Regions from separate parts of the Pseudarthrobacter sp. MDT1-40-2 genome, predicted to be linked through region 1. Evidence: riboswitches for the same ligand, from Rfam matches in the RefSeq annotation. Region 1 holds a riboswitch; each other region holds the start of a gene.

Region 1 (4,352 bases):
AGAGAACATCGTGGCACTTCGCGCCCGCATTGCGGAGCGGCTGCGCCACTCGGGGCCAACGGTTTCGCAGACCATCGGCCGCATGGAACGCGACGGCCTGGTGGTTGTTGCAGGCGACCGGCACCTGGAACTCACCGAGCCAGGCCGTAAGCGTGCCACAGAGGTCATGCGCAAGCATCGGCTGGCCGAGCGCCTCCTGTCGGACATCATCGGCCTGGATTGGGCCTATGTCCACGACGAGGCCTGCCGCTGGGAGCACGTGATGAGTGAGCGCGTTGAACAGCGGATTTATGAACTGCTGGACCACCCCACCGAGTCGCCTTACGGCAATCCCATCCCGGGCCTGGCAGCACTGGGCGGCGAAGTGGGTTCCGCCTTCACGGACGGCGTGATCAACCTTCTGGAAGCCATGGCTGCCTATAGTCCGGAGTCCACCGTGCGGGTTTGCCGGCTGGCGGAGCCCATCCAGGTTGAACCTGAGCTGCTGGTCCAGCTGGACGAGGGCGGGATCCGCCCCGGCACCGACGTCACGCTCGAACGCGTGGGCGAGTACATCTCGGTCCGGGTTGCCGGCATCGAAGGCGCCCTCGAATTGCCGCCGGAAGTTGCCGCCCACGTTTTTGTGAAGCTCTCCTGATTGTCCTCTAACCTCTGTCCTGCTTCATGGGCAACCGGCCTGACGGATCGCGGGCGCGAAATGGTAAGCCAACTTCCTTTATAACGGAATTGTTACTGTTCGGTCTCATCGCCTATAGTTAATCTTCGACGCCGATACCTAAGCGTTATCTGGTCCGAAAGCCTAGCTCTGCCAGCGGACCGGTTGTTCGAGTCACCTTCTGGCAGGGGCGGGGGAACCACAATCGGCCGTTTTCGAGCGGCCTTGGGGTGAAGTCCGCAGCGGCAGTCCTTTTGATAAACGAATCCCCTGGATATCTGTGCGTCAAGATGACCTGCTTTGCGGGCCGGGTCGCTAACTCTCTGATCCGAATCCGACAGCTAACTTCGCAGGCTTCCAGAGAGGAAAATACTTGAGCACGCAGAATTACAGGGGCCGCCGTCGCGCCGTCGGCTCTGCTTCGCAGCCACGGGTTGCTGAAGTCCCCCTCGCGGACCGTCCCCGGGACCCGCAACGGGAAGCGCGCCGCCACCGGAGCCCGTTCCGGCAGCTTACTGACTTCGCTGCCGCGAGTGGCATTGGCCAGAAGGCCGGAATCGGGCTTGCCGCCACGGGCCTGCTCCTGACGATCACCGTCCCGGTGACCAGTCCGGTACTCGCCAATTCCGCCCTTCCCATCGCTGCGTCCAGCGCTTCTGCCGCCGTTGTTGCTGCGCCACAGCCCGATATTTCCGCGGAATCCGCAGCGCAGGTCGATTTCAGCCGCACGGCCGTCACTACCCAGGGCGATCCTGACGGAAAGCTCAAGCAGCTCCTCAGCGCCCAGGCCGCGTCTGCCGTGACCCCGGCCGCCTCCGTGGGCAGCCTGGCCGGCCCGCTGGCGTCACTGACCACGGTTTCCCCTTATGGCTACCGTGTCAGCCCCATCACGGGCGGAACCGGCGATTTCCACCGTGGAACCGACTTCGCTGCCCAGTGCGGCACCCAAGTGCTCGCCGCAGCAACCGGCACTGTCACCTTCGCGGGATGGCACCCCTATGGCGGCGGCAACCGCGTTGTAGTGGATCACGGTAACGGCCTGGAGACCACCTATAACCACCTGTCGTCCTTCAAAGCCACGGTAGGCCAGAAGGTCAGCCGGGGCGACGTCGTGGCTTTCAGCGGCACCACAGGCGCTTCCACCGGCTGCCACCTCCACTTTGAGGTGCAGGTCAACGGTGAAGTCGTTGATCCCGCCGGCTGGCTGTAACCAAACGATGAACGGCTCTCGGTTCTGTGCAACACGCCGTGACCTGAATGTGACATTGAAGAAGAACTGCTGTACCGTCTAAACCGCGTCAACTTTTCCGAAGTTGACGTTCTTGAGTGGATTGCCTAACTCTGCCACCGCCCAAGGTCCGTTCGCATGACATCGTCTGGCAGAGACGGGGGAACCAAATATGGCCTTCTTTGGAAGGCCTTGGGGTTAAGTCGCAAAGCTTCCTTGGAAGCGGCGCGGCCGGGTGAACTCCCATCCGAATCCGACAGCTCACCTCGCAGGCATTGGGAGAGGCTACTTACGTGTCGTCACGCCATAATCTTGCGCGCCACCGCGCCCAGCCGGTGCGCACCAACCCCATGGGAACTGTTTCGAAGGCCGTCAGCGCCAATGCCGGGACCGTAGGTCGCCAGGCAGCGGTTATTGCAGCAGCTTCCGGCCTTATCCTCAGCATCGGCCTTCCGGCCAACGCAGCAGACAGCACGGTAGGCGTCTCCGCTTCCCTTGAGTCGGCTTCCCAGACCTCGCTGGCTGTCACGGCCGCCCCGACGGCCACCGTGTCGTTCGAACGCCCCGTGATCACCACCGTCGCCGCCCCTGTGATTGAGGTCATTGAGCCCCGGTCCAACGATGAAGACGATGAAGCTGCAGGGGCCACCGCAACCGCCACCGCCACTGCCGCTACCGCAGTCACCACCAAAGCTCCCGAAGCGCCGGCTGCCACCTCGGCTGCAGCTTCAGGCCTGGCAGCTATTGCCTACACCGGCATCGGCAGCCCCTACGTCTGGGGTGGCAACACTCCCGCCGGCTGGGACTGCTCCGGCTTTACGCAGTGGGTCTACGCCCAGGCTGGCATCTCCATCCCGCGCACCGGTGCCTGGAACGCCATGACCCCCACGGGCAACCCGCAGCCGGGTGACCTCGTCATGCAGAACGGTGGCGCACACGTTGGCATTTACGTCGGCAACGGCATGATGATCAGCGCGCTGAACCCGTCCCAGGGCACGCTGCTGCATTCGGTAGCCGCCACGGGTTCGTCCTCCTTCTACACCCTCCGCTAAATTCCCGTTCGGGGCTTGCCGGCGTACCAAAATAACGCCGCAACGCTCAAAACCTCATGCCGCCCAACCGGCTAGAGGATTCGAAAGAGAGATCCCCCATGTCAACAAGTGCGTCTGCACGGCACCGCGCTGAGGTCACCAAGACCAGCGCGTTGGCCACCATTGCCAAGGCCGTCGGCGACAACGCCGGCGGAGTGGGCCGCCAGGCCGCTGTCATTGCAGCAGCCTCCGGCCTTGTTCTGAGCAGCGGCGTTGCCGCCAACGCCGCTGACTCCGGTATTCAGCGTGAAGCGGCCACGGCCTCCTCGGTGGATGTCCGGTCATCGGTACCGGCAGTCATCACCGCGGCCTCCAGCATCGCCATCTCCTTTGAGCGGCCTGCCGTGACCACCACGCCGGCTCCGGTCGAAGAAGAGCCGGCACCTGCTGTTGAGGTCAAGGCAGCCCCGGAAAAAGAAGTCGCAGCAGCGCCGGTGGCCCCGCAGGCTGTGGCCGCTTCCAAGGCTGCCCCGGCTCCGGCCGCCGCTTCCACCGGGCTCAACTCCACCATCCTGGCTGCCGCCTACGCGCAGATCGGCGTCAACCAGGACTGCACCATGCTGGTCACCAATTCGCTGGCAGCAGTGGGCATCCACTTCCACGACTGGCCTGCCGGTTACCTGTCCCTGGGCCGCACCGTTAGCGCAGCCGAGGCCCAGCCGGGTGACGTCGTGTATTACGCCGACGGTGGCGCGGGCGTTGCACACGTTGCGATCTACGCTGGAAACGGCCAGGCCGTCCACGGCGGCTACAACGGCAACCAGACGGTCCTCTTCAGCGTCAACGTTGGTTCCGGGCCGGTTTTCATCCGCGTCAACGGCTAACAGCTTCCCGTGAGATGCGGCAGGGACTTCCACTTCGGTGGGGGTCCCTGCTGCATTTAACTGCAGGACACGGTATTTACCGGACGCCCGATTAGCCCTAAACGGCCTGCGGTGTTTACTCTGGACTTGTCGATCCATAGCCCGGACATGCCGAGGGCAGCCGGCCCTCGTGCCCCTGACGGGTGCGGCCGTGAAGAGGTATGTGCATGCGCACTCTCGTTCTGAATGCTGGATATGAACCGCTGGCGGTTATCACCTTCCGCCGGGCGCTGGTGCTTGTGCTCACAGGAAAAGCCAGTGTGGTTGCCGAGGGGGAGGACCCCGTCGTCGGACCGCAGGAGATTCTGGGCAGACCCTCCGTGATCCTGCTCAACCGCTACATCCGTCCCCGCTACAACAGGGCGACGGCGGTCAGCCGGCGTGGCGTGCTTCGCCGCGACGGTCACCGCTGCGCCTACTGCGGTAAGGCGGCGCACACCATTGACCACGTGCACCCTAAGTCACGTGGTGGGGCTGACTCCTGGGAGAACCTGGTTGCCGCGTGCCTGCGCTGC
Region 2 (4,352 bases), on a different contig from region 1:
CTGCGCGGCATAGAGACCGCTTTCCAGCTTGGGCGTTGGCGCTTTGTCGCCCAGTTCCGAGCACACCCAGGTACAGGTTTGCCGGGTGCGCAGCGCGCTGGAGCAAAGAATGAAGTCGGGAACTACGCCCTGATCCACCAGCCAACGGCCCGCCAGCGGTGCCTCCAGGTGGCCGCGTTCCTCTAAGGGACGGTCGTGGTCATCCACACCGCCAGGCCAGTCTGCCTTGGAATGGCGCATGATAATCAGCCGCCGAATGTGATGCTCACTCATGCCCCCACCCTATCCTCGCTGTCCGCACGGTAACCGGGAGCGTAAAGCGAAAGCGCCCATCCCACGGTGGGACAGGCGCTTTCGGTGCAGCAAAAGCTAGATGGAGTACTCCGGTGCTGCCCAAACGACGACCTCGGGGTGCTCGTAGAACCGGTAGCCCTGGCCACGGACGGTGCGGACCGTATTGGCGAGGCGGCCCAGCTTGGAGCGCAGGCGGCGGATGTGGACGTCGATGGTGCGCTCGTTGGGGACCTCATCCGCGTTGCGCCACAGGCCCTCAAGGAGTTCATCGCGGCCGACCGTCCGGGTGCCGTTCTCGACGAGGTAATTGAGCAGTTCGAATTCCTTGAACGTCAGGTTCAGCGATTCGCCATCGAGGTGCACTTCGCGGCGGGCCAGATCAATCAGGACACCGGAGGGACGCGGCTCCTGCGCCTGCTGCAACCGGGTATTGTCGGTGCGCTGCCTGGCATTCACTGTGGGGTCGCCGAAGGTGGAACGTACGACGTCGAGCGCTGAGCCGGGTGCGTTGGCGGGAGCGATTGCCACGGCGGCATAGCTCTCGGCACCTGTAACGAGCGACTGGGCGTAGGCCCGGATTTCCTGCGCCAACTTGGCAATTGAGGTACCTGCGGCCGCTGCAGTCTCCTCGTCAATGCCCATGTAGAGGACGAATCCACGGGCAACAGTGTCGTTGGCGACCGGGCGGACACCGCTGCCGGGACCGGCAATGACGGGGGTGGGGGCGGTCATGGGCGTCGCTTCCGCGGCAGGCACGGCCCGGAGCTGACCATAGGAGTTGGGGTTGTAACCCTGCGGCGCGTAGCTGGAGGCGGAGGGAAAACCGCTGCCCGATCCGGGGGCGTAGCCCTGCCGGAGGCCGGCCGGCTGGGCCGGCTTGTTGGCGTTGCGGACTGAGATGTGGACGTATCCGGATGCAACTGACATGGAATGCTTACCTCAATGTGAATGGCCGTTATCGCGGCACGAATGCTGAGTTCCCCAGAGCTGTTGGAACACATTCTGGGGAGGTTGCCCGGCACTGGGCTTGTTGGGGACGAATGCCTAAAAACTCTCTGGGGTTTGACAGTTAGGCGTGCATTCGACAACAGCGCATGTCGGCAGCAGCAGGTGTGCTGGGCCAGTAATCTGCAGTTGCAGGTGCTGTTGAGTTCTTGTTCACAAATGAAGTGTGCAACGTAACAATAAGAACTTGCAAGTAACAATGGACGCTTTAGTCCGCATAGTGAGACGATTCCGTTCTTTGTGGTGCACATCACGATTCGCTGAGGGGTCTTGACTGCCCGCACTTTTGGGCTAACGAGGACTGAAACTCCTATTCCAGCGAATTTTACGACGATATGCACGCTTTAATTCGTTTTTTATTCAGTTCTCAATTGACTGGATTAACTTGCACGTAAAAGTTCCCCAAAAGTCCAGCGATTCAGGAAGCAGCGTCGTGAGGGCCGGGCGGCCCCTCGTCCAAAGAGCGGAACCAAGCGGAGAGTCGGGTGCTGCCTGCCGTGATCTCCGTTACCAAATTGTGACTCAGGTGGCAATCCCCTGTACCGTGGATGGGGTGTGGCCACCGTTCCGGCTGCATGACCGGGTGAATGCCGAGCTCTGCCGCCACCCGGATTCCTCATGATCAGGCAGAGGCGGGGAACCCACAGTCCCGGGCACGAGTCGCCCTAGGGGTGAAGCCATCGCGTGATTGTTCCGCGTGGCCGGATGACCTCATCCGAATCCGACAGCTAACTCCGCAGGCGTTGAGAGGCTAAATCATCATGACTGAATACCAGGATCACGCGCGCGTGAAAAACGGTACGGAGCAAGCCCATGGCCGACGCCGCACCGCTGAATCAACCGCCATTCCAACAAGTTCCACCCGCACTGTCCGCAGCCGAGTTGTTGACTCGGCGCACCCGGTACCCAGCCGCCGCACCGCCGTTCTGGGTGTAGCCCGGCGCGCTGCCGTGGTAACGGCGTCCTGCGCCCTGCTCATCGGCGCCGCCGCTGCCGGTCAAGCGGGCAGTAATCCGATGGTGCCGGCGTCCGTCGTCCAGGCTGTCTTGCCGGAGTCGGCGGCAAACTCCACTCCCGCCGAGGCGCTTGCGTCAGCAGCAGCCGAGCAGTCTGCCATGAAAGCGGATCCGGCACCGGCACCTGCTCCTTCCCAGGAGACGCCTGTTGAACCGGCTCCCGCTGCTGCACCGGCAGAACCTGCTCCCGCTCCGGCGCCCGTGGAGCCAGCACCCGTGGCGCCCGCTCCCGCTGCTGCGCCCGCTCCCGCTGTTGCCCCCCAACCTGTTGCCGTTAACGACCCCGCTGGTGCCCAGGCCTACGCGCTGAGCCAACTGGGTTCCTACGGCTGGGGCGCCGGCCAGATGCCGTGCCTGACCACGCTCTGGACCAAGGAATCGGACTGGACCACTACTGCCACCAACCCCACCAGCGGCGCGTACGGAATCGTCCAGTCACTGCCGGCGGAGAAAATGGCGAGCGCCGGTGCTGATTACCTCACCAACTACCGCACCCAGATCAACTGGGGCCTGAACTACATCCAGGAGCGCTACCAGTCCCCGTGCGGCGCCTTGGACTTCCACCTTTCCAACAACTGGTACTAAAAAAATTCCTACGCCACGCTAGTTCCGGTTTCCAGTGGTCCCTGTGGACAGGCTGGCCCGGGGTCTGACGCAGGGAGGGGCCGGCTCCGTTTGGGGCCGGCCCTTACATCTGTCCAAGGCGAATTTAGCCCGCTACGCCGTAGAGCCTGTCGCCGGCGTCGCCCAGACCGGGAACAATGTAAGCCTTCTCGTTGAGTTTCTCGTCAATGGACGCAAGCACAATGGTCACGTTGGCGTCGGCCAGCTCTTCTTCCAGCTTGGCCAGGCCCTCCGGCGCTGCCAGCAGGCAGATGCACGTGACGTCCGAGGCGCCACGGCGGAAGAGGAACTTGATGGCTTCGCGCAGGGTCCCACCGGTGGCCAGCATGGGGTCCAGCACGAAGATCTGCCGGTCCGTGAGGTCCTCCGGGAGGCGCTCGGCATAGGTGATGATGTCCAGGGTTTCCTCGTCGCGGGCCATGCCCAGGAAACCGACCTCCGCAGTGGGAACCAGCTTGGTCATGCCTTCGAGCATGCCCAGGCCGGCGCGCAGGATGGGAACTACCAGCGGCGTGGGCTTTGTGAACGCGGTGCCGATGGTGGTGGCAACGGGCGTCTGAATAGTGACGTCCTGGGTGCGGACATCGCGTGTGGCCTCGTAGGCCAGGAGCGTCACCAGTTCCTCGGTCAGCTGCCGGAAGACCGGCGACGGGGTGTTTTTATCGCGGAGAACGGTGAGTTTGTGGGCGACCAGCGGGTGGTCCACGACGAGTGTGCGCATGAGGTCAAAACTATCATCCGGTCACTCGGAGTTTCATTGCCGGGTGGGTCCGCCGGGCCGGCCGGAGTCTTCCGCGTTGGAGGTCATCTCTTCCTGCACCACGTCCCGTACTACAGGCCTGTCGAACGACGGGACCGGACCCACGTGCTCGCGGCGGGCGATGGCATAAAAGAGCCGATGTGCCAAAATCACTATCCCCAGCCACGCCAGCCCCAGCAGCCAGGCGGCCACGACGTCGGTCAGCCAGTGATGGCCCAGGTACACCCTGCTGAGACCCATGGCGATGATGAACAGCGAGCCTGCAGTGATGGCGGTGATCCTGGCCCAGAGGATATCGAACTGGAGACACATCACGTAGACCAGCACCCCGATGACCACCGTGGTGTTGAGGGTATGCCCGCTGGGAAACGAGGGGGAGGTTTCAAACGGCGGGACGGCGTCGATATGGTCCGGACGGGTCCTGCCTACCAATCCCTTACCCACGGTGGTGGCCGTGGTGGATACGGCGGCGGCGCCGGCCACCAGGATTAACGGACGCCAGTTGCGGCCAAGATACATCAGCCAGGCGGTGAGGATGGACGCGAGGATGGGCATACCGATCCCGCCGCCGATGTTGGTAAAGGCCGTCATGGCGGCATTCAGTTCCGGGGTCCGCAGGCTCTGCGCGTACTGGAGCGCGGGGATATCCAGGG
Region 3 (4,352 bases), on a different contig from region 1:
TTCGGCACAATCGATTACCTGGCCATTCCGGCAGGAACCAGGGCCAAAAGGATCGGCCAGCTGCATGGCGGAGGAAATCTGGTCCTGCTCGCACTTTTCGCGGTGAGCTGGATTATGCGGGCGGGAACGGAAGCCAATGTCCCTTCCACCTTTGTTCTGATCCTGGAAATCATCGCTCTTTTGATTTCCTTTGCCACGGGCTGGCTCGGCGGCGAGCTGGTGGGCCGGCTGGGCGTAGGTGTCGATAACGATGCAAACCTTGATGCTCCCGCGAAGCTGACTACCGGAATCTCCGTCAGGGGTGCCGGCGGGGGCGAGAAGCTCTAGTCAACAACAATGCCCTTCGGGCCTGTTCTAAGGTGGATTTTATGAGCAGTTCAGACAACGAGACACTTGGCAGCCCTGTTCCCGAACCGGACGCAGGCCTGAACCGCGACCCCAAGGAATGGGTGACGGGCGACGAGCCCATGACGGCTGCCCAGCGCAGCTACCTGGACACACTGGCGCGCGAAGCTGGCGAGGAGATCCCAGCTGACATCAGTAAAGCCGAGGCTTCCGAGCACATTGACCGGCTGCAGCAGCGCAGCGGCCGACTTTCCGGCGGCGGCGTCGAAAAGCAAATCGGAGGCTGAGCCGGCAGCTGGCCAGCCGAGCCTGGCGGCTCCATCAAAAACATGCGCGAACTCATTGTCCTCGGCACTGCCTCGCAGGTTCCCACCCGGACCCGGAACCACAACGGTTACCTGCTCCGGTGGGATGGGGACGGCTTGCTGTTCGATCCGGGTGAGGGGACGCAGCGGCAGATGATCCACGCAGGCATCTCAGTCACCCAGGTGACGCGCATCTGCCTCACCCATGTGCACGGCGATCACTGCTACGGATTGCCGGGCGTGCTCTCGCGCATGGCGCTCGACGGCGTTACGCACCCCGTGCATCTGCATTATCCGGCGTCGGGCCAAGACGTGGTCCGTGCCCTGGTATCGGTCGCGACCCCGGGCCTTGACCTGCAGTTCCACCCGCACGGGGGCGCTGGGGCCATAGCCGATGGCCTCGAGGTCCGGCCGCTGAAGCACCGTATCGAGACCTACGGCTACCGGCTTACGGAACCTGACGGCAGGAGCCTGCTGCCGGAGCGGCTTTCCGCGGCCGGGATATCCGGGTCGGACGTCGGGCGCCTGCAACGGGATGGGGCTCTGGCCGGGGTGCGGCTGCAGGACGTCAGTGTTCCGCGGCCAGGGCAAAGCTTCGCATTTGTGATGGATACGGCCGAATGCGCGGGGGCTGAGGAACTGGCATCCGGCGTTGATCTACTCGTGGCCGAATCAACCTTCAGTGATGAGGACGCTGCGCTCGCGGAAGAATACCGCCACCTCACCGCCGGTCAGGCAGGAAAGTTGGCGGCCAGCGCCGGCGTCGGCACGCTGGTCCTTACGCACTTCTCTTCGCGGTACGGGGACGATACCTCACTCCTTGCCGGTCAGGCGGCTTCGCGGGCGGCAAGTTCCGCGGTTATCGCGGCTATGGACATGGACAGGATCGGGCTTCCCAAGCGCCGGCAGCGGTAGTCCCAGCAGCCCATGGAGGTGGGTGCCGGCTTAAAGAGGAGCGGCCCCCACCCTCGCCGTCAACGTGACGGTGAGGATGAGGGCCGGTACCAGCTGCGCTAAGAGTTACGCAACGCGGACGAAGGAAGCTCCGCTGAGCCAGCTAATGGAGTGGACCTCGGTCTTGTTACCGTCCACGCCACCGCTGACGACCTGGCCGTCACCGGCGTAGATGCCGACGTGGCCGGCCGTGATGACCAGGTCACCGGGGGCCGGGGTGGAAACAACGCTGCCGAAGGCGAAGAAGTGGCTGGGAGCGATGTCGCCGACGCTGATGCCGACGGACCGGAGGGCCTTTTCAACCATCGCGGTGCAGTCCTGGTAAGTACCAAGCTGGCTGTACGCGTTTGCCAGCAGGGCTGCTCCGGTACCGGTACCGGTTGACGCTGCAGTGGAGGACATTGCAGTGATGTTGACCGCCGAGGCGGCCGGAGCCGGGGCGGGTGCCGGTGCGACTGTGGTGGCTGCTGCAGGTGCTGCCACAGCCGGTGCTGCTGCTACGGAACCTGCACCAGGAATCTGGATCTGGTCACCGGGGTAGATGATCGTGGTCAGACCCAGGCCGTTGACAGCCAGAACGTCGTTCAGGCTAACGCCGTACGCTGCGGCAATTTTGCCCAGGGTGTCACCTGAAACCACGGTATGGATGTCGGCCGCAACAGCTGCTGCCGGCGCGACGGGTGCTGCTGCAGCCGCTTGAACGGTGACGGAACCGGACTCATCCACTGCGTTGACGCTTGCCTGGGCAGGGGCGCCAATGCCGAAGATCAGTCCGGAAGCCGCGGCAACGGCCAGGGCCGGGCGACCAACGGTAAGGGCGTGGGACTTGGCCGAGTGGCTCAGGCCTGCAAGGGCGACTGAGCCGGCAGGGGTTGCCCGGTGACGGGCGGTGATAGCGTTTTTTGACACGGTTGATTGCCTCTCCCATGCCTGCGGGGTGAGCTGTCGGGTTCGGGTAGGAGATACCCGGCCGGTGTTCTCTGCTGAACAGAGCAGAACCGACTTAACCCCAAGGCCTCAGAAATGAAGCCGCGGAAACTTGGTTCCCCCGTCCCTGCCATGATCAAGCGATGGGGTCCCGGATCCAGTGGCAGGGCTCGGCATACTGGCGGGAATGTCCCGAGTTGGGCGGGACACCCATCGACATTACCTTCTTCTCCGCCCCTATGTCACATTGGGATAACGGAATGGGCTTTTCGGCGTGTCGAGTCCCTCCGATGTCACGTGTCCATATACGTCTCGTTTTCTTGCTCGCGACCCGCGCCGGCTAACTAAATCGGGAAGTTCCAGATGCAGGATCGGGTAGGGGCGGCCGTCACCGTCAAGCACGCTACGGCGCACCTGCACGAATCCTCGGCTGATGTAGAAGCGGTGAGCGTCCGGGTTCTGCTCGTTCACGTCGACTCTGGCAACCCCGTTGCTCGCAATTGCTTCAGCCAGCAGTGCGCTGCCAATCCCATTCCCACGGACATCATTCGAGACGAACAACATTTCGAGGTTTCCTTCTGCAATGCCTGCGAAGCCGACAGGCCTTCCCCCATGTTCGGCCACGACCAGAGTCACGGCCGGGAAGTAAGCCGAAGCGAGGCTGCCTTCGATGCGCTTGAAGTCGGCTTCTTCGAGGAAGTCATGCGTAGCGCGAACGGCGCTGCGCCAGATCTCGACCAAGGCAGGATATTCCGAGACGCCCAGGGCTGGCCGGATAGTGAATTCGATAGTGTGGTTTTGCATCTTTGACCTTTGTGAAGCTGCCGCGTGATACTGATGACAGCCTGTCAGTGGGCCCGGACCATTGTCCATTTGGTGTGCCGAATGCTTTTCCTGGGGTCCAGCGTCTTAGCTGGATGCGGTGCGGCGACCAGGTGAATCCACAAAGGTCCGCTTCAGTCGTGCAGGTAGGCTGGGGAACTATGCCTCCTTCTGCCTTCAGAGTCATACGTCCCCTGCTCGCGGGATTCCTGGCGCTTGCCCTTGCGGGTACCATCGTGCTTCCCTCAGCCACCGCAGACGAGGCTCCGCCGGGCGGCTACCCCAGCTGGCAGGACGTCGAAAAGGCCAAGCAGAATGAGTCGGCCACTGCCTCCGAAATCGCCACCATTACCGGACTGCTGGACGGGCTCCGGTCCCACTCCGAAGAGCTGGGAGACGCGGCGGTGGCTTCGGCCGCAGAGTACGCCATAACCCAGGATGCCCTTGCTGCGGCCACAGCGAAGCTCGAGCTGGTTACCGCCCAGGCCGCTCGGGCCAGCGCCGAACTTGCCCGCTACAAGAAAGAAATCGGTGGCCTCGCAGCCGAGTCCTATAAAACCGGCGGCACCAACATGGGCATCTTCGTGGCCCTGGACGCCGTCCAGTCCGACAGCGTCCACGGCCTGAACATCGTTCAGATGGTGGGTGATAAAACAGCGGCACTGGTAGCAAAGGCCGCCGCTGCAGAAAAAGCAGCCCGGGCCCGGGCCGGCCAGGAACGCGTAGCCCAGGCTGAGCGCGAGCGCCTTGCAACCGAATCCACATCGAAGCTGGATGCCGCGCGTACCGCCCAGGCCGCCGTGGCCACCCATCTGGAGGAGCAGCAGAAGCACAGCGCCGAACTCACCGCCCAACTGGCCTCCCTGAAAGGAACGACGGCCACTGTCGAGTCTGAATTCCGCGACGGTCAGGTGGCGCTCGCGGCCTACCAGGCCGCCCAGGCCGCTAAGCGCGCCGCTGCGGAGGAACAAGCCCGCCAACAGGCAGCGGCCGCTGCCC

What was found. Region 1 has a riboswitch for cyclic di-AMP ahead of AC50X5_RS14225 (C40 family peptidase). Riboswitches for the same ligand answer to the same signal wherever they lie in the genome.
Region 2: linked by a shared signal. The riboswitch ahead of AC50X5_RS06160 (aggregation-promoting factor C-terminal-like domain-containing protein) and the one ahead of AC50X5_RS14225 (C40 family peptidase) in region 1 are both predicted to bind cyclic di-AMP.
Region 3: linked by a shared signal. The riboswitch ahead of AC50X5_RS00715 (LysM peptidoglycan-binding domain-containing protein) and the one ahead of AC50X5_RS14225 (C40 family peptidase) in region 1 are both predicted to bind cyclic di-AMP.

What each region holds. Positions count from the first base shown of each region.
Region 1 covers NZ_JBWZCL010000005.1:48,884-53,235, forward strand. Annotated here, with positions in the region: gene AC50X5_RS14215 (iron-dependent transcriptional repressor DtxR) at 1-637, shown strand, start outside; cyclic di-AMP (ydaO/yuaA leader) riboswitch at 818-1,025, shown strand; gene AC50X5_RS14220 (M23 family metallopeptidase) at 1,029-1,865, shown strand; cyclic di-AMP (ydaO/yuaA leader) riboswitch at 1,994-2,172, shown strand; gene AC50X5_RS14225 (C40 family peptidase) at 2,234-2,935, shown strand; gene AC50X5_RS14230 (NlpC/P60 family protein) at 3,034-3,798, shown strand; gene AC50X5_RS14235 (HNH endonuclease) at 4,005-4,352, shown strand, end outside.
Region 2 covers NZ_JBWZCL010000002.1:8,940-13,291, forward strand. Annotated here, with positions in the region: gene AC50X5_RS06150 (SixA phosphatase family protein) at 1-273, opposite strand, end outside; gene AC50X5_RS06155 (winged helix-turn-helix domain-containing protein) at 370-1,221, opposite strand; cyclic di-AMP (ydaO/yuaA leader) riboswitch at 1,878-2,056, shown strand; gene AC50X5_RS06160 (aggregation-promoting factor C-terminal-like domain-containing protein) at 2,061-2,900, shown strand; gene upp (uracil phosphoribosyltransferase) at 3,025-3,660, opposite strand; gene AC50X5_RS06170 (phosphatase PAP2 family protein) at 3,694-4,352, opposite strand, start outside.
Region 3 covers NZ_JBWZCL010000001.1:156,053-160,404, reverse strand. Annotated here, with positions in the region: gene AC50X5_RS00730 (DUF2231 domain-containing protein) at 1-327, shown strand, start outside; gene AC50X5_RS00725 (DUF3072 domain-containing protein) at 369-632, shown strand; gene AC50X5_RS00720 (ribonuclease Z) at 675-1,565, shown strand; gene AC50X5_RS00715 (LysM peptidoglycan-binding domain-containing protein) at 1,671-2,513, opposite strand; cyclic di-AMP (ydaO/yuaA leader) riboswitch at 2,517-2,684, opposite strand; gene AC50X5_RS00710 (GNAT family N-acetyltransferase) at 2,769-3,335, opposite strand; gene AC50X5_RS00705 (aggregation-promoting factor C-terminal-like domain-containing protein) at 3,515-4,352, shown strand, end outside.